DNA from 3 places in the Streptomyces sp. RK62 genome. Region 2 is predicted to be linked to each of the others. Evidence: riboswitches for the same ligand, from Rfam matches in the RefSeq annotation. Region 2 holds a riboswitch; each other region holds the start of a gene.
What was found. Region 2 has a riboswitch for cobalamin ahead of KBY32_RS19575 ((2Fe-2S) ferredoxin domain-containing protein). Riboswitches for the same ligand answer to the same signal wherever they lie in the genome.
Positions count from the first base shown of each region.

Region 1 (7,102 bases), on a different contig from region 2:
GGCTGCGGAACCAGTAGACGTAGGCGAAGGCGCCGTAGAAGAACAGGCCCTCGATGCAGGCCGCGAAGCAGATCAGGTTGAGCAGGAACCGCCGGCGGTCGGACTGCGACTCCAGCCGGTCCAGCTTCTCCACCGAGTCCATCCAGCGGAAGCAGAACTCGGCCTTCTCGCGGATGGACGGGATGTTCTCCACCGCCGCGAACGCCGCCGCCCGGTCCTCCGGATCGGGGAGATAGGTGTCCAGCAGCGTCAGATAGAACTGGACGTGCACGGCCTCCTCGAACAGCTGGCGCGAGAGGTACAGCCGCGCCTCCGGGGAGTTGATGTGCTTGTACAGCGTCAGCACCAGGTTGTTCGCGACGATCGAGTCACCGGTCGCGAAGAACGCCACCAGCCGGCCGATCAGGTGCTGCTCCGCCGGTGACAGCTTCGCGAGGTCGGCGACGTCCGAGTGGAGGTCGACCTCCTCGACGGTCCAGGTGTTCTTGATCGCGTCCCGGTAGCGCTCGTAGAAGTCCGGGTAGCGCATGGGGCGTAGGGTCAGCTCGAAGCCGGGGTCGAGCAGGTTCTTGGTCGTGCTGGTGGTCACTGGCAGGCCTCGCAGGACTCGGGGTTCTCAAGGGAGCAGGCGACGGCCTCGGGGTCGGCGGCCTGCTGGACGGGGACGGTGGCACGGGCCGCGCGGGCGATCCTCGTCGCCGGGCGGGAGCGCAGGTAGTACGTGGTCTTCAGGCCCTGCTTCCAGGCGTACGCGTACATCGAGGAGAGCTTCCCGATGGTCGGCGTCTCCAGGAACAGGTTCAGGGACTGCGACTGGTCGAGGAACGGGGTGCGCGCCGCCGCCATGTCGATCAGGCCGCGCTGCGGGATCTCCCACGCCGTGCGGTACAGCGCCCGTACGTCCGCCGGGATCCACGCGAAGTCCTGCACCGAGCCGTTCGCCTCGCGCAGCGCCTCGCGGGTGCGGGCGTCCCACACGCCGAGCCGCTTCAGCTCCTCCACGAGATACGAGTTGACCTGGAGGAACTCACCGGACAGCGTCTCGCGCTTGAACAGGTTGGACACCTGCGGCTCGATGCACTCGTAGACACCGGCGATCGACGCGATCGTGGCGGTCGGCGCGATGGCCAGCAGCAGCGAGTTGCGCAGGCCGGTCACGGCGAGGCGGTCGCGCAGCGCGGCCCAGCGCTCGGGCCAGTTCAGCTCCACGGCGTAGTGGTCGGGGTGCAGCACGCCCCGCGCGGTGCGGGTCTTCTCCCAGGCCGGCACCGGGCCCTCGCGCTCGGCGAGGTCGGCGGACGCCTCGTACGCGGCGAGCATGATCCGCTCGGCGATCCGCGTGGACAGCGCCTTCGCCTCGGGCGAGTCGAAGGGCAGCCGCAGCTGGAAGAAGACGTCCTGCAGACCCATCGCACCCAGGCCCACCGGGCGCCACCGGGCGTTGGAGCGGCCGGCCTGCTCGGTCGGGTAGAAGTTGATGTCCACGACCCGGTCGAGGAACGTGACGGCCGTGCGGACCGTGGCGTCCAGGCGCTCCCAGTCGATGTCCCCGTCGCGCACGAAGGCGCCGAGGTTGACCGAGCCGAGGTTGCAGACCGCCGTCTCCCCGTCGTCCGTGACCTCCAGGATCTCGGTGCACAGGTTGGAGGAGTGCACCACGTGCCCGGGCAGGGCGGTCTGGTTGGCGGTCCGGTTGGCGGCGTCCTTGAAGGTCATCCAGCCGTTGCCGGTCTGCGCGAGGGTGCGCATCATCCGGCCGTACAGCTCGCGGGCCGGGAGGGTCTTGCGCGCGAGGCCCTTCGCCTCGGCCGCACGGTAGGCCGCGTCGAACTCCTCGCCCCACAGGTCGACCAGCTCGGGCACGTCGGCGGGGGAGAACAGGCTCCACGGCCGGTCGGCCTCCACCCGGCGCATGAACTCGTCCGGCACCCAGTGCGCGAGGTTCAGATTGTGCGTACGGCGGGCGTCCTCACCGGTGTTGTCCCGCAGCTCCAGGAACTCCTCGATGTCGGAGTGCCAGGTCTCCAGGTACACCGCCGCCGCGCCCTTGCGCCGCCCGCCCTGGTTCACGGCCGCCACGGAGGCGTCCAGCGTCTTCAGGAACGGGACGATGCCGTTGGAGTGCCCGTTGGTGCCCCGGATCAGCGAACCCCGCGAGCGGATGCGGGAGTACGACAGGCCGATGCCGCCGGCGTGCTTGGAGAGCCGGGCGACCTGGTGGTAGCGGTCGTAGATCGAGTCCAGCTCGTCCTTGGGGGAGTCCAAGAGGTAGCAGGACGACATCTGGGGGTGCCGGGTGCCGGAGTTGAAGAGCGTGGGGGAGGACGGCAGGTACTCCAGGCGGCTCATCAGCCGGTACAGCGCGGCGACCTCGTCCACCGCCGAGGAGGTGTCGTCCGCGGCGAGACCGGAGGCGACCCGCAGCAGGAAGTGCTGGGGCGTCTCGATCACCTTGCGGGTGTGCGGATGCCGCAGCAGATAGCGGCTGTAGAGGGTGCGCAGGCCGAAGTAGCCGAACCGGTCGTCGGCCGCGGGGTCGACGAGCGCGTCGAGCCGGTCCGCGTGCGTCCGCGCGAAAGCGGCGGTCCGGTCGGCGATCAGGCCCTCGCGGTGCCCGGTCGCGACCGACCCGGTGAAGGTCGTGACGCCCTGCGAGGCGGCCTCGGCGGCGATGGAGAGGGTGAGCAGCCGCGCGGCCAGCCGGCTGTACGCCGGGTCCTCGGAGATGAGACCGGCCGCCGCCTCGGTGGCGAGCTCGCGCAGCTCCGCCTCGTCGGCCCGCGCGGACCGGCCGCGCAGCGCGGCGGCGGCGACCCGGCCGGGGTCGGCGTCGGGGAGGTCGGCGGTCAGCTCGGTCAGGGTCCGCAACAGCGCGGCACCGGGACCGTCGTTCTCCGGTTCGGCCGCCGCTGAGGCCGGTTCGGCTGGCGCGATGGTCACGTGAGGCTCTCCCTCGCTCGGCACAGGGCCTTGCGGAGGGCAGGGGGCAGCTCACGAGCGCACGGGGCGTCGCGTCCACCGGCCCATTCCACGAGGCCCGGACGTCTGGCGCACCGGCCGGGTGGCCGGGACGCACTGTCGGCAGGTCCTCGGACTGACCATGTGCACGGAACATGCACAAGTACACCGTTGCGGGACAGTTCCGGATTCGCACCGGATTCCCCTGCGGCGACAGCGAGCATGAGCATACATCTTGTGCTCGCCCGTCGCGCCACCCCTAGATGTTGTGGCGTGGTGGTGTCAGAGCGTCAACTCATAGGTGACGAGCGTGAGGTCGAGGAGCTCCGGCACGGGGTTCCAGTCCCGTTCCGGGGTGCGGACGAAGCCCAGACGCCCGTAGATGCGGTGGGCGCTGTACATGGTGGGCTGGGAGGAGAGGACCACGCGCACACAGCCCTCCGTGGCGCGGGCGCGGTCCAGGCAGGCGCGTACGAGCGCCTCGCCGGCGCCGCGTCCCCGGGCCGCCCGGTCGACGGCGAGCATCCGGATCTCCGCCTCGCCGGGCCCGGCCAGATCCGCCATCGGGCCGCTGCCCGAGACGAACGTCACGCCACCGAGGACGCGGTCGTGCTCGACGGCCACGAGCACCTCGGCGGCCGCCGCGCGCTTCGCCACGTCCTTGAGCTCATGGAGATAGGAGTCGTCCTCGCCGAAGTCGAGGAGGCCGTCGCGGAGATAGGCCTGTGCGGTGATCTCCCCGAGGATGCCGTACTCCCCGGGTTCCGCCTGCCGGATCACGATGTCCATGCACCCGAGTCTGTCGTACGCACACGGCGGCGGGCCGCCGGATTTCTCCGACGGCCCGCCGTGTACCGGTGGTTCAGTGGGACGAGCCCGCCGTGGCCGGCGGCAGCTCCACCTGGACGCCGGGGTCGCCCGCGTCCGCCGTGTAGTCCTCCGGCTTCGTCTCGTCGACGCCGTCCGGGGCCTTCGCGGCCCGCAGGACGAAGGTCAGGACGACGGTGACCAGCACGTTGAGCACGAACGCCGTCAGACCGATGTAGCCGATCTCACCGATGCCCGGGATCTCCTTGGAGGAGCCGCCGAAGTGCTTCTGCGCCGGGGTCGCCACCCCGTACGCGGCGAGCGTGCCGTAGACCATGCCGACCGCCCAGCCGGCCAGCAGGGCCCAGCGGTGGAACCAGCGGGTGAACAGACCGCCCACCAGGGCCGGGAAGGTCTGCAGGATCCAGATGCCGCCCAGCAGCTGGAAGTTGATGGCGACCGTCTTGTCCATGGTGAGGACGAAGACCAGCGCGCCCACCTTCACCAGCAGCGACACGATCTTGGAGACCTTGGTCTCCTGCGCGGGCGTGGCGTCGGGCTTGATGAAGTCCTTGTAGATGTTGCGGGTGAACAGGTTCGCCGCCGCGATGGACATGATCGCCGCAGGCACCAGCGCGCCGATGCCGATCGCCGCGAAGGCCACGCCCGCGAACCAGGCGGGGAACATGTTCTCGAACAGCTGTGGGATCGCCAGCTGGCCGTTCTGCACCTTGATGCCGGCCGCGATCGCCATGAAGCCGAGCAGCGCCAGCAGGCCCAGCATCAGGGAGTACAGCGGCAGGATCGTGGTGTTGCGCCGGATCACCTCACGGCTGCGCGAGGACAGCGTCGCGGTGATCGAGTGCGGATACATGAACAGCGCGAGGGCGGAGCCAAGCGCCAGCGTGGCGTACGTCCACTGGGTCGCGTCCGGCGGGGTGAGCGCTCCGCGCGGGGCACCCGTGGCCGGGTTGGTCTGGCTGTACGCCTCGCTCGCCTTGGCGAAGATCTCGTCGAAGCCGCCCAGCTTGATCGGGATGTAGATGATCGCCACCGCGATGACGATGTAGATCAGCGTGTCCTTGACGAACGCGATCAGCGCGGGGGCGCGCAGGCCCGACGAGTAGGTGTACGCGGCCAGCACACCGAAGGCGATGAGCAGCGGCAGGTCCTTGACGAACCAGTTGGTGCTCTCGCCGCCGCCGACGCCCATCACGTCCAGGACGGCCTGGATGCCGACCAGTTGGAGCGCGATGTAGGGCATCGTCGCCAGGATGCCGGTGACCGCCACGGCCAGCGACAGGCTCTTGGAGCCGAACCGCCCGCGCACGAAGTCGGAGGTCGTCACATAGCCGTGCTTGTGCGAGACCGACCACAGGCGCGGCAGGAACGTGAAGATCAACGGGTAGACGAGGATGGTGTACGGCACCGCGAAGAAGCCCGCCGCGCCGGCCGCGTAGATCGCGGCCGGGACCGCCACGAAGGTGTACGCGGTGTACAGGTCGCCGCCGAGCAGGAACCACGTGACCCAGGTGCCGAACGACCGGCCGCCCAGGCCCCATTCGTCGAGGCTGTGCTCGTTCTCGGCCTTGCGCCAGCGCGCCGCCAGGAAGCCCATGACCGTGACGGCCAGGAAGAAGAAGATGAAGACGCCGAGCGCGACGCCGTTCACGCCGTCGTTCATTCCGCGGCACCGCCCTTCTGGGAGGCGCGGGCGCGCTGGTCACGCTGCCACAGCTTGTACGCGGTCATCGTCAGCAGCGTCGAGATCAGCACCCACAGCATCTGGTACCAGTAGAAGAACGGGATGCCGATGAACTGCGGGTCGGTCCTGCTGTACGAACCCACCCACAGCATCGCCACGAAGGGTGCGGCCAGGCAGAGGCCGATGACCACCCGGGCGGGCGTCACCAGGCCTCTGTTCACTTCTGGTGCATCTGACATCGGACGGCTCCGCTCATTGATCGCCTGGGAAATGCCCGGGCAATGTAGGTGACGGCGCAACCGCAGCGGAAGGCCTTGACCGCCCTTCCGATGTGGAGGAATCGTGTGCACGTCACACGGAGCCGGACAGAAGCGGAATCCTCCGTACCGACCTCGTCCGTACGTCAGTCCTGCGGCCTCTTGAGCCTGGCCACGAACTTGTAGCGGTCGCCGCGGTACACCGAGCGCACCCACTCCACCGGCTGGCCCTCGCGGTCCAGGGAGTGCCGGGACAGCATGAGCATCGGCAGGCCCACGTCGGTGCCGAGCAGACCGGCCTCGCGCGGGGTGGCCAGCGAGGTCTCGATGGTCTCCTCGGCCTCGGCGAGGTGGACGTCGTAGACCTCGGCGAGCGCGGTGTAGAGCGAGGTGTACTTGACCAGGGACCGGCGCAGCGCGGGGAAGCGCTTGGCGCTCAGGTGGGTGGTCTCGATGGCCATCGGCTCGCCGTTCGCCATGCGCAGCCGCTCGATGCGCAGCACCCGGCCGCCGGCCGTGATGTCGAGCAGGTCGGCCAGGCGGTCGTCGGCGGTGATGTACCCGATGTCCAGCAGCTGCGAGGTCGGCTCCAGGCCCTGCGCGCGCATGTCCTCGGTGTACGAGGTGAGCTGCAGCGCCTGCGACACCTTCGGCTTGGCGACGAACGTGCCCTTGCCCTGGATGCGCTCCAGCCGGCCCTCGACGACGAGTTCCTGGAGGGCCTGGCGCACGGTCGTGCGTGAGGTGTCGAACTCGGCGGCGAGCGTGCGCTCGGGCGGCACGGGGGTGCCGGGCGCCTGGGTCTCCGTCATGTCGAGGAGATGCTTCTTCAGGCGGTAGTACTTGGGCACGCGGGCGGTGCGGACGGGGACGCCGCTCTCGTTCTCCGCACTGCTGACGTCGGTGCTCATGCTCCGCCTTCCCGCTCCGGCTGCGGCTCACATCGTGGCACGGTGGCGTGGGGCCTGTCCCCGTACGCTCCGTGATCTGTTCTGTATACCGTCGCCGCGCCGTTTGGTCTAGTCCACAGAATGCAATGGTCTAGCGGCCGATGGCGGCCGCGAACCGTATTTTCGAGGGTTTCTTACTTAAAGGTTCCTGCATATGTAGGTCGCATAACGGCTGGTAGGAGCCCCTTCGAGCACCCTTGACACCCCTTCTGGTCTGGTCCAAGCTCCGGGTACTGGTCTACACCATTGGTCCAGGTCCCGGCCCATCGCTAGTGCGGGGAGGCAGGGGGGTTTGTGGCATCCCTGAGGAGGGTGGCGTGAAGCGCAGGCTGATATCCGCGATCGGTGTCGCGGGCATGATGATCTCCCTGGCGGCGTGCGGGGGCGACAACGGCGACGGCGGTGGCAAGGCCGGGGCGGACGGG
Region 1 is NZ_JAGPYD010000002.1:95,714-102,815, forward strand. It holds gene KBY32_RS04190 (ribonucleotide-diphosphate reductase subunit beta) at 1-529, opposite strand, end outside; gene KBY32_RS04195 (ribonucleoside-diphosphate reductase subunit alpha) at 586-2,940, opposite strand; cobalamin riboswitch at 3,063-3,195, opposite strand; gene KBY32_RS04200 (GNAT family N-acetyltransferase) at 3,241-3,747, opposite strand; gene mctP (monocarboxylate uptake permease MctP) at 3,821-5,449, opposite strand; gene KBY32_RS04210 (DUF3311 domain-containing protein) at 5,446-5,709, opposite strand; gene KBY32_RS04215 (GntR family transcriptional regulator) at 5,874-6,638, opposite strand; gene KBY32_RS04220 (extracellular solute-binding protein) at 6,995-7,102, shown strand, end outside.
Region 1: linked by a shared signal. The riboswitch ahead of KBY32_RS04195 (ribonucleoside-diphosphate reductase subunit alpha) and the one ahead of KBY32_RS19575 ((2Fe-2S) ferredoxin domain-containing protein) in region 2 are both predicted to bind cobalamin.

Region 2 (7,102 bases):
CTTGCCGTGCATCAGGCGCAGGGCGCCCGCCAGTTCGCGCGCCGCCGCCTTCGCGTCCCGCTCGTGGGGGCCGTCCGCCTTGTTGACGGCGAGGACGTCGGCCAGCTCCAGCACGCCCTTCTTGATGCCCTGGAGCTGGTCGCCGGTGCGGGCCAGCGTCAGCAACAGGAAGGAGTCGACCATGTTGGCCACGGCCGTCTCCGACTGGCCCACGCCGACCGTCTCCACCAGCACCACGTCGTAGCCCGCGGCCTCCATCACCACGATGGACTCCCGGGTGGCCTTGGCGACCCCGCCCAGCGTCCCGGCCGTGGGGGAGGGGCGGATGAAGGCGGCCGGGTCGACCGCGAGCCGCTCCATCCGCGTCTTGTCGCCCAGGATCGACCCGCCCGTACGGCTGGACGACGGGTCGACCGCCAGCACGGCCACCCGGTGCCCGAGGCCCGTCAGCATCGTCCCGAACGCGTCGATGAACGTGGACTTGCCGACGCCCGGCACCCCGCTGACCCCGATCCGCCGCGCCCGCCCGCTGTGCGGCAGCAGCTCGGTCAGCAGCCGCTGGGCCAGCACCCGGTGCTGCGGCCGGGTGGACTCGACGAGGGTGATGGCGCGCGCGACGATCGCCCGCTTCCCGTCGAGCACGCCCTTCACATACGCGTCGACATCGATCACAGCTCGTGCCCGAGTCCGTCCGCCAGCCGCCGCACCAGGTCGTACGCCGCGTCCGGGATGACCGTGCCGGGCGGGAAGACCGCCGCCGCGCCCATCTCCAGGAGCGTCGCCACGTCCTGCGGCGGGATGACCCCGCCGACCACGATCATGATGTCCTCGCGGCCCTCCTCGGCCAGCGCCTCCTTCAGCGCCGGTACGAGGGTGAGGTGCCCCGCCGCCAGCGACGACACCCCGACGATGTGCACGTCGGCCTCGACGGCCTGCCGGGCCACCTCGGCGGGCGTCTGGAACAGCGGGCCGACGTCGACGTCGAAACCGAGGTCGGCGAACGCGGTCGCGATGACCTTCTGGCCGCGGTCGTGGCCGTCCTGGCCCATCTTGGCGACCAGGATGCGCGGGCGGCGGCCCTCGGCCTCCTCGAAGTCGGACACGAGGGTGCGGGTGCGGTCCACGGCGGGCGACTCCCCGGCTTCGTTGCGGTACACGCCCGTGATCGTACGGATCTGGCTCGCGTGCCGCCCGTACACCTTCTCCAGGGCGTCGGAGATCTCACCGACGGTGGCCTTCGCGCGGGCGGCGTTCACCGCCAGCTCCAGCAGGTTGCCCTCGCCGCCGGCCGCCCGGGTCAGCGCGTCCAGCGCGTCCCGGCACGCCGTCTCGTCGCGCTCCTCGCGCAGCCGCCGCAGCTTGGCGATCTGCTGGGCGCGCACGGAGGAGTTGTCGACCTTCAGCACGTCGATCTGCTCGTCGCTGTCGACGCGGTACTTGTTGACGCCGATGACCGGCTGGCGTCCGGAGTCGATCCGCGCCTGGGTGCGGGCCGCGGCCTCCTCGATACGCAGCTTCGGGATGCCGGCGTCGATCGCCTTGGCCATGCCGCCCGCCGCCTCGACCTCCTGGATGTGCTGCCAGGCGCGGCGCGCGAGGTCGTACGTCAGCTTCTCCACGTACGCGCTGCCGCCCCACGGGTCGATGACCCGGGTGGTGCCCGACTCCTGCTGGAGCAGCAGCTGGGTGTTGCGGGCGATGCGTGCCGAGAAGTCGGTCGGCAGGGCCAGCGCCTCGTCGAGCGCGTTGGTGTGCAGCGACTGCGTGTGCCCCTGCGTCGCCGCCATCGCCTCGACACAGGTGCGCGTGACGTTGTTGAACACGTCCTGCGCGGTCAGGGACCAGCCCGACGTCTGAGAATGGGTGCGCAGCGACAGCGACTTGGAGTTCTTCGGGTCGAACTGCTTCACCAGCCTCGCCCACAGCAGGCGCGCCGCGCGCAGCTTGGCGACCTCCATGAAGAAGTTCATGCCGATCGCCCAGAAGAACGACAGCCGGGGCGCGAACGCGTCGACGTCCAGGCCGGCTTCACGGCCCGCGCGGATGTACTCCACACCGTCCGCGAGCGTGTACGCCAGCTCCAGATCGGCCGTCGCCCCGGCCTCCTGGATGTGGTAGCCGGAGATGGAGATCGAGTTGTAGCGGGGCATCCGCTGCGAGGTGAAGGCGAAGATGTCGGAGATGATCCGCATCGACGGCTTCGGCGGATAGATGTAGGTGTTGCGGACCATGAACTCCTTCAGAATGTCGTTCTGAATGGTCCCGGCCAGCTTCTCGGGCGGTACGCCCTGCTCCTCGGCGGCGACGATGTAGAGCGCGAGGACCGGCAGCACCGCGCCGTTCATCGTCATCGACACGGTCATCTTGTCCAGCGGGATGCCGTCGAACAGCTGCCGCATGTCGTAGATCGAGTCGATGGCCACGCCCGCCATGCCGACGTCACCCGTCACCCGCGGGTGGTCGCTGTCGTAGCCGCGGTGCGTGGGCAGGTCGAAGGCGACCGACAGGCCCTTCTGACCGGCCGCCAGATTGCGCCGGTAGAACGCGTTGGACTCCTCGGCCGTGGAGAAGCCCGCGTACTGGCGGATCGTCCACGGCTGGTTGACGTACATCGTCGGGTACGGGCCGCGCAGATACGGCGCCATGCCCGGGTAGGTGCCCAGGAAGTCCAGGCCCTCCAGGTCACGCCCGGTGTACAGCGGCTTGACCGCGATGCCCTCGGGCGTCTCCCACAGCGGCTCGTCGCCGCCGGTGGCCTGCTTGACGGCCGTACGCCACTCGTCGGAGCCGCCCGCCGCGGCCGGGGTCCCCAGTTCGATCCCGGTGAAGTCGGGGATTCCCATCAGGACACTCCCATGCGGTCGAGGGTGGCGGACAGGACGGCGACGGCGTCACAGCCCGCGAAGACATGGCCGTCGACGCCGGGGTGGTCCCCGGGCCGCCCGGCAAGGAACACATGCGCGGCACCGGCCGCCTTCAGCCGCCCGGCGACCTCGGCCGCCTGCTCCTCGTACACGGCGTCGCTGGAGCACAGGCACGCCTCGGTGGCACCGCTCTCCTCGAAGGTGCCCTCGGTGACCGGCTCGATGCCGCCGGCCTGGAAGAGGTTGGAGGCGAAGGTCAGACGCGCGGTGTGGGCGGCTGCCGGGCCGAGTGCGGCCAGGTAGATCCGGGGGCGGGTGCCGGTCGCGGCCAGATGCGCGTCGGAGCGGGCGCGCAGCGCCTCGTACGCCTCGTCGCGCCGCACGCGCGGCAGACCGCCGGACGGCGGCTCGGGCGCGGGCTCACGCACCACGGGCTGCTCGCCGAGGTGCGGGAACTCGCTGACCCCGGTGACCGGTTCACGCCGCTTCGCCAGCTTGCCGGTGCGGGCCTCCCAGGTGGCGGCGAGGTCGTCGCGCAGCTGTCCCGAGCGCAGCGCGGCGGCCTGCCCGCCCGCCCGCTCGATCCGCTGGAAGAACTCCCAGCCCGCGTGCGCCAGTTCGTCGGTGAGCCGCTCCACGTACCAGGAGCCGCCCGCCGGGTCGATGACCCGCGCGAGGTGGGACTCCTCGATGAGGATGGTCGAGGTGTTGCGGGCGATGCGCCGCGCGAACGCGTCGGGCAGGCCCAGCGCGTGGTCGAAGGGCAGCACCGTCACCGAGTCGGCGCCGCCGACACCGGCCGCGAGCGTGGCGACCGTGGTGCGCAGCATGTTCACCCACGGGTCGCGGCGGGTCATCATCACCGGCGAGGTCACGGCATGCTGGACCTGGGCGCTCGGCGCCCCGGACACCTCGGTCACCCGGGCCCACAGACGGCGGGCCGCCCGCAGCTTGGCGATGGTCAGGAACTGGTCGGCGGTGGCCGCGTAACGGAACTCCAGCTGCCCGGCGGCCTCTTCGACCGTCAGCCCGGCCTCGGTCAGCTCCCGCAGATACGCCACACCGGTGGCCAGCGCGGCGCCGAGCTCCTGCGCGGCCGAGCCGCCGGCCTCGTGGTACGGCAGCGCGTCCACGGTCAGGGCCCTGAGCCCGGGGTACTCCTCGGCGCACCGCCTGGCCGGCGCGGCGGCCGGCGCGAACGGCAGGGGCGTACCCGTGCGGGCCTCGTGGCCGAGCGGGTCGAAGCCGAGGTTGCCGCGTGCCGCGTCCTTGGCGACGTCGCGCTCCTCGTACAGGGCGAGCAGCGCCAGTGCGGCGGCCTCCGACTCGGCGCCCGCGTCCAGGACGACCGGGGCGAGGTCGAGGTAGACGCCGTCGAGGGCGCTGCGGAGGGAGGACACCGGGATACCGGCCTCGCCGAGGACCAGCCAGAGCGAGGTGACGCCGTTCTCCAGGTCCGCCAGCACCACGCCGTCCGCGGCCGTGGTGTGCCGCTGCCGTACGTCCCAGCCGCCGGCGGTGTTGCCCTCGGGGCGACCACCCCGCACATAGGGGGCGAAGCCGGGCAGGCCGGGGTCGGGCGCGGCGTCACGCGCGGTGTACAGCGGGCGGGAGCGCATCCCGTCCTCGAGTGGGGTGGACAGGGCGTCCTCGGCAGCCGTCCCCGACACGTCCTTGCCCGCCTTGCGCAGCACACCTTCCACCAGGTGTCGCCACTGCTCATGGGTTGCGTCAGGGAACTCGGCGGCCAGCGAGAGCCCGTCGTCAGGCAGGACCGTCATGCTCGGATGCTAGGTCAGATGGTCAAAGGAGCAGCAGGGGGCATGGCTGTGACCTTGCCCTCTTCCAGATTGTGACCTGGGTCTCGGGGCCTCGGCGGTGCCCGCGCGGACCCGCTGAACGACTGGCTCCGGGCCCTGACTTGATAGCCTCGCGGGGCTGGTCGCGCCCCTTTCCGGGGCCAGGGAATCCGGTGCGAATCCGGAACTGACGCGCAGCGGTGAGGGGGACGGGCGGGGCAGGCACGCCACTGGGAGACCGGGAAGGCGCCCCGCCGGGACGAACCCGAGTCCGAAGACCTGCCGGCACCTCCGCGCCTCCGGGCGGGGAGGTCATCCGCAGGCCGGCTCCGCGTACGAGCCCCGACCCTTGAGGCGTGTATGTCCGTCCTTCCACCCCAGCCGTCGTCCGAGCCCCCGCGTACCCCGTCCACGCCCTGCCGGGTCGTGCTCTGCCGGGACTGCTGCTGCGGCAGTCCGAAGGTGACCGGTGTCGACCACGCGGGTCAGGCCGCCCGGCTGAAGGAGAGCGTCCCGGTGCGTGTCTCGGACTGCCTGGACGTCTGCGACCACGCCAACGTGGTCGTCGTCCAGCCCTCCGCCGCGGCGCGCGCGGCGGGCGCCCGGCCGGTCTGGCTCGGGCTCGTCAACGACCCCGACGCCACCGAGGACGTCATCGCCTGGGTGCGGGCCGGCGGGCCCGGAGTTGCTCCCTGCCCGGAGATCCTGGCCTTTCACACCATCCCGGCGCCCTCGTCGCGGGCGTCGGGGAAGGGCTGAACCGACCGCCCGTAGCCGCGCCCTGCGTGCCCGCCATGGGCGCCCGACCTCTCCACACCTTCACGCCACCCTCGCTCCACACCCCCCATGAACGGTTGAACATCGAACAGGCGGTCACGGAAGATCGGACGGACCCGTCCGGCCCCGACCGCGAGGTGACGCCCGCCATGTTCACCACCCGTCCCACCCTCCAGGGCACCTTCGGCATGGTGTCCTCCACGCACTGGCTCGCCTCGCAGTCCGCGATGGCGGTGCTGGAGCGCGGCGGCAACGCCTACGACGCCGCCGTGGCGGGCGCGTTCGTGCTCCACGTCGTCGAACCGCATCTCAACGGCCCCGCCGGCGAGGTGCCCATCCTCCTCGCCCCGGCGGGCGGCGAGGTGCGGGTGCTGTGCGGCCAGGGCGTCGCCCCCGCGGGCGCCACCGTCGCCCACTACCGCGGCCTCGGCCTGGACCTCGTCCCCGGCACCGGACCGCTGGCCGCCGCCGTGCCCGGCGCCTTCGACGCCTGGATGGTGCTGCTGCGCGACCACGGCACCCTGGCGCCCGCCGACGTCCTCGCGTACGCCGTCCACTACGCCGAACACGGGCACGCGCCCGTGGAGCGGGTCGGCGAGACCGTGGAGACCGTGCGCGAGCTGTTCGAGACGGAGTGGACCTCCTCCGCCGAGGTGTATCTGCCGGACGGCGAGCCGCCCCGCCCCGGCGCCCTCTTCCGCAACCCGGCCCTCGCCGCCACCTGGAAGCGCCTGCTGGACGAGATCTCCGGCGCAGGTGACCGCGTCGCGCAGATCGAGGCCGCGCGCGCGGTGTGGCGTACCGGGTTCATCGCCGAGGCGCTCGTCCGGCAGGCGCAGCGGCCCACCCTCGACACCAGCGGCGAGCGGCACACCGGCACCCTCACCGCCGCCGACCTCGCCGGCTGGTCCGCGACCTACGAGGCGCCCGCGACGTACGACTGGAACGGCTGGACCCTGTGCAAGGCGGGGCCCTGGAGCCAGGGCCCGGTGCTCCTCCAGCAGCTCGCCCTGCTCCCGGACGACCTGCCGCCGTACGGGTCCGCCGACTACGTCCACCTGCTCGTCGAGGGCTGCAAGCTGGCCATGGCCGACCGGGAGGCCTGGTACGGCGACGCCGCCGAGGTGCCGCTCGACGACCTGCTCTCCGACGCGTACAACGCCGAGCGGCGCCGGCTGGTGGGCGAGGCCGCCTCCTTCGAGCTGCGGCCCGGCAGCCCCGGCGGGCGCGTGCCCCGGCTGGGCGCCCACGCGCGCGGGGAGGCCGCCGCGCCCGGTTCCGTCGCGCCGGGCGCCGGGGAGCCGACGGTCGCCAAGTCGCCCGTGTCCCCGGTGCCGGCCGAGCCCGAGGTCGCCGCGGACGGGCTCACCCGGGGCGACACCTGCCACCTCGACATCGTCGACCGGTGGGGCAACATGATCGCGGCCACCCCGAGCGGCGGCTGGCTCCAGTCCAACCCCGTCGTGCCCGAACTAGGCTTCCCGCTCGGCACCCGACTGCAGATGACCTGGCTGGAGGAGGGCCTGCCGAACTCCCTGACCCCCGGCCGGCGCCCGCGCACCACGCTCACCCCCAGCATCGCGCTGCGCGACGGCGTGCCCGTCCTCGCCTTCGGCACCCCCGGCGGGGATCAGCAGGACCAGTGGCAGCTGCACTTCTTCC
Region 2 is NZ_JAGPYD010000009.1:303,142-310,243, forward strand. It holds gene meaB (methylmalonyl Co-A mutase-associated GTPase MeaB) at 1-672, opposite strand, end outside; gene scpA (methylmalonyl-CoA mutase) at 669-2,843, opposite strand; gene KBY32_RS19570 (methylmalonyl-CoA mutase family protein) at 2,843-4,645, opposite strand; cobalamin riboswitch at 4,787-4,965, shown strand; gene KBY32_RS19575 ((2Fe-2S) ferredoxin domain-containing protein) at 5,024-5,422, shown strand; gene KBY32_RS19580 (gamma-glutamyltransferase family protein) at 5,590-7,102, shown strand, end outside.

Region 3 (7,102 bases), on a different contig from region 2:
CCTGGTCGCCGGGCCGCGAGCACACCCAGCACCGTGCCCGTCAGTACGGCCACCACGAACGCCATGGCACACAGCAGGGCGGACCACACGAGGCGTTCACCGATGACCTGGGTGACCGGCTGCCGCATCACGCTGGACTGCCCGAAGTCGCCGCCGAGCGCCGCGGTCAGCCAGTCCCACCAGCGGGAGACGAACGGCTTGTCCACGCCCAGGTTCTCCCGCAGCCGTGCCAGCGTCTCGGCGTCCGCGCCGAGGGCGGCCGTCCCCGCGTACGCCTTGACCGGGTCGAAAGGGGAAGCGGCGGCGATCGCGAAGACGCCGAACGTGACGACGAGCAGGATCGGGGCGGCGAACAGCAGCCGCCGCCCCGCCAGTCGAGCCATGGCGCTCCAGGGCAGTGATCTTCCGCGGGCCGGCGTCACTTCTTGGGCCGCCAGGTCTCGAGGTTCCACCACGGTCCGGAGGCGAAACCGTGCTCATGAGGCTCGACCTGCGTGGTCAGCCCGTCCCAGCGGTCGGCGAGGACGTAGACGTGGTCGATGTGGGTGAGGAACGTGTAACCGGGATTCTTGAGCAGCTCACGTTGGAGTTCGTCGTAAGCGGCCTTGCGAGTCGCCGTGTCCGAGCTGCGGCGGCCGGTGTCGAGGGCCTTGTCGACGACCGGGTCGTCGTAGCGGGCCATGTTGTTGAAGCCGTCGCCGGCGAGGGAGGAGTGCAGGAGCGTGTGGAGACCGTAGTCGGGGTCTCCGGTGCTGCCGAAGCCGGCCAGGACAGCGTCGTCCTTCATACGCGGCTCGATGACCTCCCAGGTGGCGCTCTCCACCTTCACCTCGATGCCGGCCTTCTTGGCGTCGGAGGCGTAGGCGAGCGCGTGGTCCTGGCGGACCTTGTCGCCGGAGGGGCAGAGGAGGGTGAAGGAGGCCCGCCGGCCGTTCTTGACGCGGACGCCGTCGTCGTCGGCCTTCCAGCCGGCGTCGTCCAGAATCCGCCGGGCCTCGCTGAGGTCCTGCTCGCGCTCGATGCCCTTGGCGAACCAGGGGGTGTCGACGGGCAAGGGCCCGTACGCGGGGCGTCCTGCGCCGTCGAGGATCGTGTCGACCATGCCCTGCCGGTCCACCGCGGCGTCCAGTGCCCGCCGGACGGCACGGTCGGCGGTGACCTTGTTCCCCTGCGGAAGGGTGACCGCGCGGAAGTCGTACGTCGTCGCCTCGTAGGTCTTCTTCGCGCCGTCGCTCTTGAAGGTGGCGGCGAGATTGGGCGGCAGGACCGCGCCGTCGAGGTCACCGGAGCGCAGGCGGGTGGCGCGCACGTCGTCGTCCTTGATGACCGCCATGGTCACCTTCCTCACCTTCGGCGCGCCGCCCCAGTAGCCCGGGTTGGCCTTGAAGGTGAGCTTCTCTCCCTTGCTCCAGGCAGTGAGCACGTACGGGCCCGTGCCGACGGGCTTGGTGTTGAGGGAGCCGGTGTTGGGGTCCTGCCCCTTGGCGATGTGCTCGGGGACGACGGGCAGCACCGTGCGCCCGGCGAAGGGGGCGTAAGGGTACTTGAGGGTGAAGACCACCTTGTCGTCGCCGTCCGCGCGGACCTTCTTGATGGCGTCCAGCTCGCTGCGACTGGTGTTGTTGGTCTTCGCGTCGAGGATCGTCTCGTAGGTGAACACCACGTCGGCCGAGGTCAAAGGCTCGCCGTCGCTGAATGTCACGCCGTCACGGAGGGTGTAGGTGTAGGTCAGGCCGTTGTCGGTGACCTCGGGCAGGGCCTTGGCGAGGGCGGGCCTCAGCCTCAGGTCGGCGTCCCGGGCCAGCAGGCCGTCGAACACCTTCGAGTTGCCGTCCTTGCCGTAGCCGAGCAGGGGACTGAGTGTGTCCGGCTCGGATGCCACCCCGATCACGACGGAGTCGGCTCTGCCGCCGACTTCGCTGTCACCGGGGGCCGAGCAGGCGGCGACGCCGGTGAGTAGGGCCGCCGTGGCGGCGGCTGTCCGTATCCGACGGACCGTCATGGACCTCACACCCTTAATGAAGATCATAAGCTGTTGCATACTACTTGCAACAAAGGCTGCCCGGGCAGCTCAGAGGACAGTCCGGTACCGAAGGGCCTGCTCGGGCCCTTCACATGGGCGGTGTCGTAGGGGGCAGGCGGCGTCCATGAGGCGGCGCGCGCCGCCGGTCTTGCTCTGGGCAGGACATCGAGGCGATGCGGCAGCCCCCTACCTGACAGGGCAGGGCCAGGCTCTGTGCCGCCGTCAGGAGCGCGGCGGACAGCCTGCGCTCGCGCCGTCACCGGGCGCCCTGGGTTGAGCTTGTCAGGCGCGTGGCTCCAGGGGGAGGAACGTCACCTGTGGGGCGCCAGTGCGCGGATGGACGGCCACTTCCGTCTCCACTCCATAGACCTCGGCCAGGAGCGCGGGGGTGAGTATCTCGGCGGGCGGTCCGGAGGCGGTGACCTCACCCTCGTACAGAACGTAGAGGCGGTCGCAGTAGCGGGCGGCCAGGTTGAGGTCGTGCAGGGCGAGCAGCACGGTGGCGGGCAGGCGCCGCAGGGTGCCGAGCACGGACAGTTGATGCCGGATGTCGAGGTGGTTGGTGGGTTCGTCGAGGACGAGGAGGGTGGGCTGCTGGGCGAGGGCCCGCGCGATGAGGACGCGTTGGCGTTCGCCGCCGGAGAGCCGGTCGAAGGTGCGGTCGGCCAGGTGGACGACGTCGACCGCCAGGAGCGCCGCGTCGATGAGTTCGGCGTCCTCGGGGGTGTCACCCGCGAGGAGCCGTTTGTGCGGAGTGCGGCCCATGGCGACGACCTCACGCACCGCGAGGTCGAAGTCGGCTGCCGACTCCTGGACAACCGCCGCCACGGTGCGGGCCAGCTGCCGCACCGGCAGCGACCAGGCGTCGGTTCCGTCGACCTTGACCTCACCCGCGTCGGGGCGCAGCACGCGGTAGACGGTGCGCAACAGGCTCGACTTGCCGCTGCCGTTGGGGCCCACGAGCCCGATGGTCTCGCCCGGACGGGCGGTCAGTGACACGTCGCGCACCAGGTGGCGGGCTCCGGCGGTGAGCGTGACGCCGTCGACGCTCAGATCGGACGCGGTCATGCCACACCTCGGTCGGTGCCGCGCCGGGCGTCCCGGCGCATGAGCCACAGGAAGAACGGCCCGCCGCACAGGGCCGTGAGGACGCCGACGGGTATCTCCATCGGCGCGGCGATCGTCCGCGCGGCGATGTCGGCCCAGACGAGGAAGACCGCTCCGCCGAGCGCCGCCGTCGGCAGGACCCGGCGGTGGTCGCCGCCGACGAACAGGCGCACGATGTGGGGCGTCATCAGGCCGACGAAGCCGATCGGCCCGGCCGCCGCGACCAGCACGCCCGTGACGAGGGACAGCAGGACGAACAGCCGGGCACGGAAGCTGGCCACGTCCAGCCCCATGGTGGTGGCCGCCTCCTCGCCGGCCAGCAGCAGGTTCAGGTTGCGGGCCTGCGCCAACAGGACGCCGACACCGAGCAGCAAGGCCGTGCTCGGCAGCCACAGCGTGCCCCAGTCGACCCCGCCGAGACCGCCGAGGGTCCAGGCGAGGACCGCGCGGGTCTCGTTGCCCCGGTCGGTGGTGAGCAACAACAGATCGAGGACCGCGGTGAGCATCGCGGCGATCGCCACGCCGGACAGCACGAGACGGGAGGAGGTGATGCGTCCGCCGGTGCGGGCGGTGGCGTACACGAGCAGCAGCGCCCCCAACGCCCCCACGAAGGCTGCCACCGGCAGGGAGACCGGACCGAAAAGGGTGACTCCGAACACGATGACGGAGACCGCGCCGAGGGACGCCCCCGAGGAGACGCCGAGCAGATACGGCTCGGCGAGCGGGTTGCGCACCAGCGCCTGAAGGGCGGTGCCGACCACCGCGAGGCCGGCGCCGGTGACCGCCCCGAGCAGCACCCGCGGCGCTCGCACGTCCACCACGATGGTCTCCCGGGCCCGCGACCAGTCCGGCTGCTGCCAGTCGGCACCCAGTGCGTGCGTCACGATGCCCCACACCTGGGCGGGTGGCACCTGGACGGAGCCGATCGCAAGTCCGGTGACGGCGGAGACGACGAGCAGGGCGGTGAGCACCAACAGTGTGACGGCCAGCCGGGTTCGGCCCTCTCCTGGCTCGGTGGTCCTCCGTCGTCGGACTCGCGTCTCGACGGACGTGACGGTGGTGGTCCGGGTCACCGGAAGCTCTCGGGGTGCAGTCCGCGGGCAAGATCGTCGACGGCGTACGCCGAGCGGATTCCCACCAGCGTGGCGGTCAGCGGCAGCACGACGAACCGCTTGTTCCTGACAGCGGGGACGTCGGCGAGTGCGGGCTGGGACAGCAGGAACCTCTTCTTCTGCTCAACGCTTCCGGCACCCGCGTAGTCGTAGACGGCGATGACCTCCGGTCTGCGCTCGATGACCTGCTCCCAGGAGACGTCGCCGAAGACGTCGTCGAGGTCGGCGAAGACGTTCTCGCCGCCGGCCAGCCGGATGAGCTCGGTGCCGAGGCTCTTGCCGCCCGCGGTGAAGGCGGCCTTGTCGCCGCTGTCGTAGACGAAGACGGGTACGTCGGGCTCGCCCTCGACCTTGCCGGCGGCCTTGCCGACGCGGCTCTTGAGGTCGGTGACCAGCTTGTCGGCCCGGTCCGTGACACCGAAGATCTTGCCGATGGTGCGGACCTCGTCGTAGGTGTCCTCCATCGTCACCTTCTTCTTGCCGCAGTACTCACGGTTGAGGTAGGTGTCGATGCCCGCGTCGGCGAACGCCGTGCGGGAGCGGCCCTCCTTCTCGGCGAAGGCGCTGCCGTAGCCGCCGTAGACGAAGTCGGGTTCGGCATCCAGGACCTTCTCGAACGACGGTTCCTTCCGCGCCAGTTCGGGAACCGCCTCGTAGTCCTCCTTCAGCTCGGGCAGCACCGCGGAGTCGGGGAAGGCCGTGCCGACCATACGATCCTTCAGGCCGAGGGCGAGCATGAGTTCCGCCGGGTGCTGATGGATGGTGACCACCCGCGACGGCGGCCTGTCGTACGTCGTCCTCACACCGCAGTTGTCGACGGTGACCGGGAAACCCGCGGGCACGGCCGCGGTGGCCTTCGCGTCCCCGCCGCTCTCGTCGGCCGCACCGCAGTTCGTGGTCAGCAACACTGACGACAGAGCCACGGCAGCTGCCGTGGCACGAAGGAACCCGCGCGTGCGGGCAGGGCTGAACAGCTGGGACACGTGAAGCCTCCTGGAGTCCGCGCTCCTCGGATCGGGCCCGCGACGGACCAGTGTCCTGACTCCCGGATCGACGCTTCCTCCGCCTTCCCGCGCGGCGCGCAGTGGCGTGTCGGAGGGGCGCTCCCCGGTCACAGTGGCGGGACCGTGCCGGATTCGCACCGGCTTCCTGTCTCCCGTCGCGGCGATGACCAGGTGATCCTACGATTCCCCGTGTCATCGGCAAAAGGCCGAGGGGTTCCGGCCGCACGCACCACGCCTCCTCGACGCTCCGTGGACGGCCCACTTGCCTGCTGGGTCCGCCCAAGGAGCGAGCGCCGTGCTGATCACTCGTGACCGCGCTCGGGTGACTGCCTGTCAGGCGGTCTGGCCTCGTATCCTTGTGGCCTTATGCCGGGAGCTGTGGGGAGCGGGTGCCGGCAGGAATGCGCAGGGCGAGGATGGCCATGTCGTCCTGGCCGTCGCTCGGGTGGTGATCGGCCAGGACCTGCACGAGTTCGTGCAGCGGCCGGGTGGCATGGGTGGCGGCGAGGTCGGCGAGCGCGGTCAGGCCCACATCGATGGAGTGGGCTGGATGTTCGATGAGGCCGTCGGTGAAGAAGAGGAGGATCGAGCCCGCGGGCAGGGAGCGAGTGTGGTCGGGGCGGTGTTCACCGGTGCTCACCCCGAGCGGCAGGCCGGGCTCGGCGTGCAGGTACTCCGTTTCCAGGTCAGGGCTGATCAGCAGGGGAGGAAAGTGCCCGGCCGTGCTCCATCGCAGTACCCACCCGGACGGATCGGGTTCGATGCGGGCCAGGCAGGCTGTGGTGACCGGGACCTCCGCAGTGGCATGCAGAGTGCGGTCCAGTTGGGCGAGGATCTCGCTGGGCGGAGTACGGCGGTCGTACAGCAGCGCCCGGAGCATGCTGTGGGTCTGCGCCATGGCGGCCGCCGCGTACAGGTCGTGGCCGCCTACGTCACCGATCATGATGCCGACCGCCTCGTCAGGCAGCACGATGGCGTCGTACCAGTCCCCGCCGAGCCGGTTGGGTTCATCGGCCGGCCGGTAGACGGTGGCGGCGGTGAAGGGGCTCAGATCGGGCAACGTGGGCAGCAGCAGACGCTGGAAGGTCTCCGCGCTGTCACGGACCTGTCCGAAAAGGCGGGCGTTCTCGATCGCGATACCGGCGGCGCTGGCGAGGGCGACCACCACGTCCTCGTCATCGGGGCCGAAAGGACGGCCGTCGAGACGTTCGGACAGGTAGAGATCGCCGTAGATCTCGCCGCGGACGCTGATCGCCACTCCCAGCAGGGTGCGCATGGGCGGATGACCGGGCGGGAAGCCGGCGGAGGCGGGATGCGAAGGGATGTCGTCGACGCGGAGTGGTTCGGGATTGTGGATGAGATGCCCGAGCACGCCCCGACCGTGGGGGAACGCCACCCCGCCCAGATCGGCGCGTTCCGTCTCAGTCAGCCCCGCCGTGATGAAGGCCTTGAGATACTCGCCGGACTCGTGCAGCACCCCCAGGGCGCCGTAGCGTGCGCCGACCAGTTCCATCGCGGTGGTGACGATGCGCCGCAGCACGGCCGAGAGATCCAGTTCCCCGCTGATGGCCAGCACCGCGCCCAGCAGACCCTGCAGCCGGTCCTTGGCGTCGGCCAGGGCTTGTAACTGCGCACCGATCTCGTCCAGCTCGGTGTCCAGCTGCAGCCGCAGGTCAGGAACCTTCGGCTGCTCGGTCCGCCCGGGCTGGTCCTGGTCACTCAACGCGCGTGCCTCTGGATCGTGTGATGTGCGGTCAGTGGGAGTCGGGTCCACCTATATACCTAGCCGCCTACGAACGGGAGGCGGCCAACGGCGCAAGCTTTGCCCCGTTTCGTTCATCCGCAAACAGGCCATG
Region 3 is NZ_JAGPYD010000006.1:188,217-195,318, reverse strand. It holds gene KBY32_RS13550 (ABC transporter permease) at 1-383, opposite strand, end outside; gene KBY32_RS13545 (ABC transporter substrate-binding protein) at 419-2,002, opposite strand; gene KBY32_RS13540 (ABC transporter ATP-binding protein) at 2,306-3,091, opposite strand; gene KBY32_RS13535 (iron ABC transporter permease) at 3,088-4,203, opposite strand; gene KBY32_RS13530 (ABC transporter substrate-binding protein) at 4,200-5,225, opposite strand; cobalamin riboswitch at 5,274-5,395, opposite strand; gene KBY32_RS13525 (PP2C family protein-serine/threonine phosphatase) at 5,611-6,969, opposite strand.
Region 3: linked by a shared signal. The riboswitch ahead of KBY32_RS13530 (ABC transporter substrate-binding protein) and the one ahead of KBY32_RS19575 ((2Fe-2S) ferredoxin domain-containing protein) in region 2 are both predicted to bind cobalamin.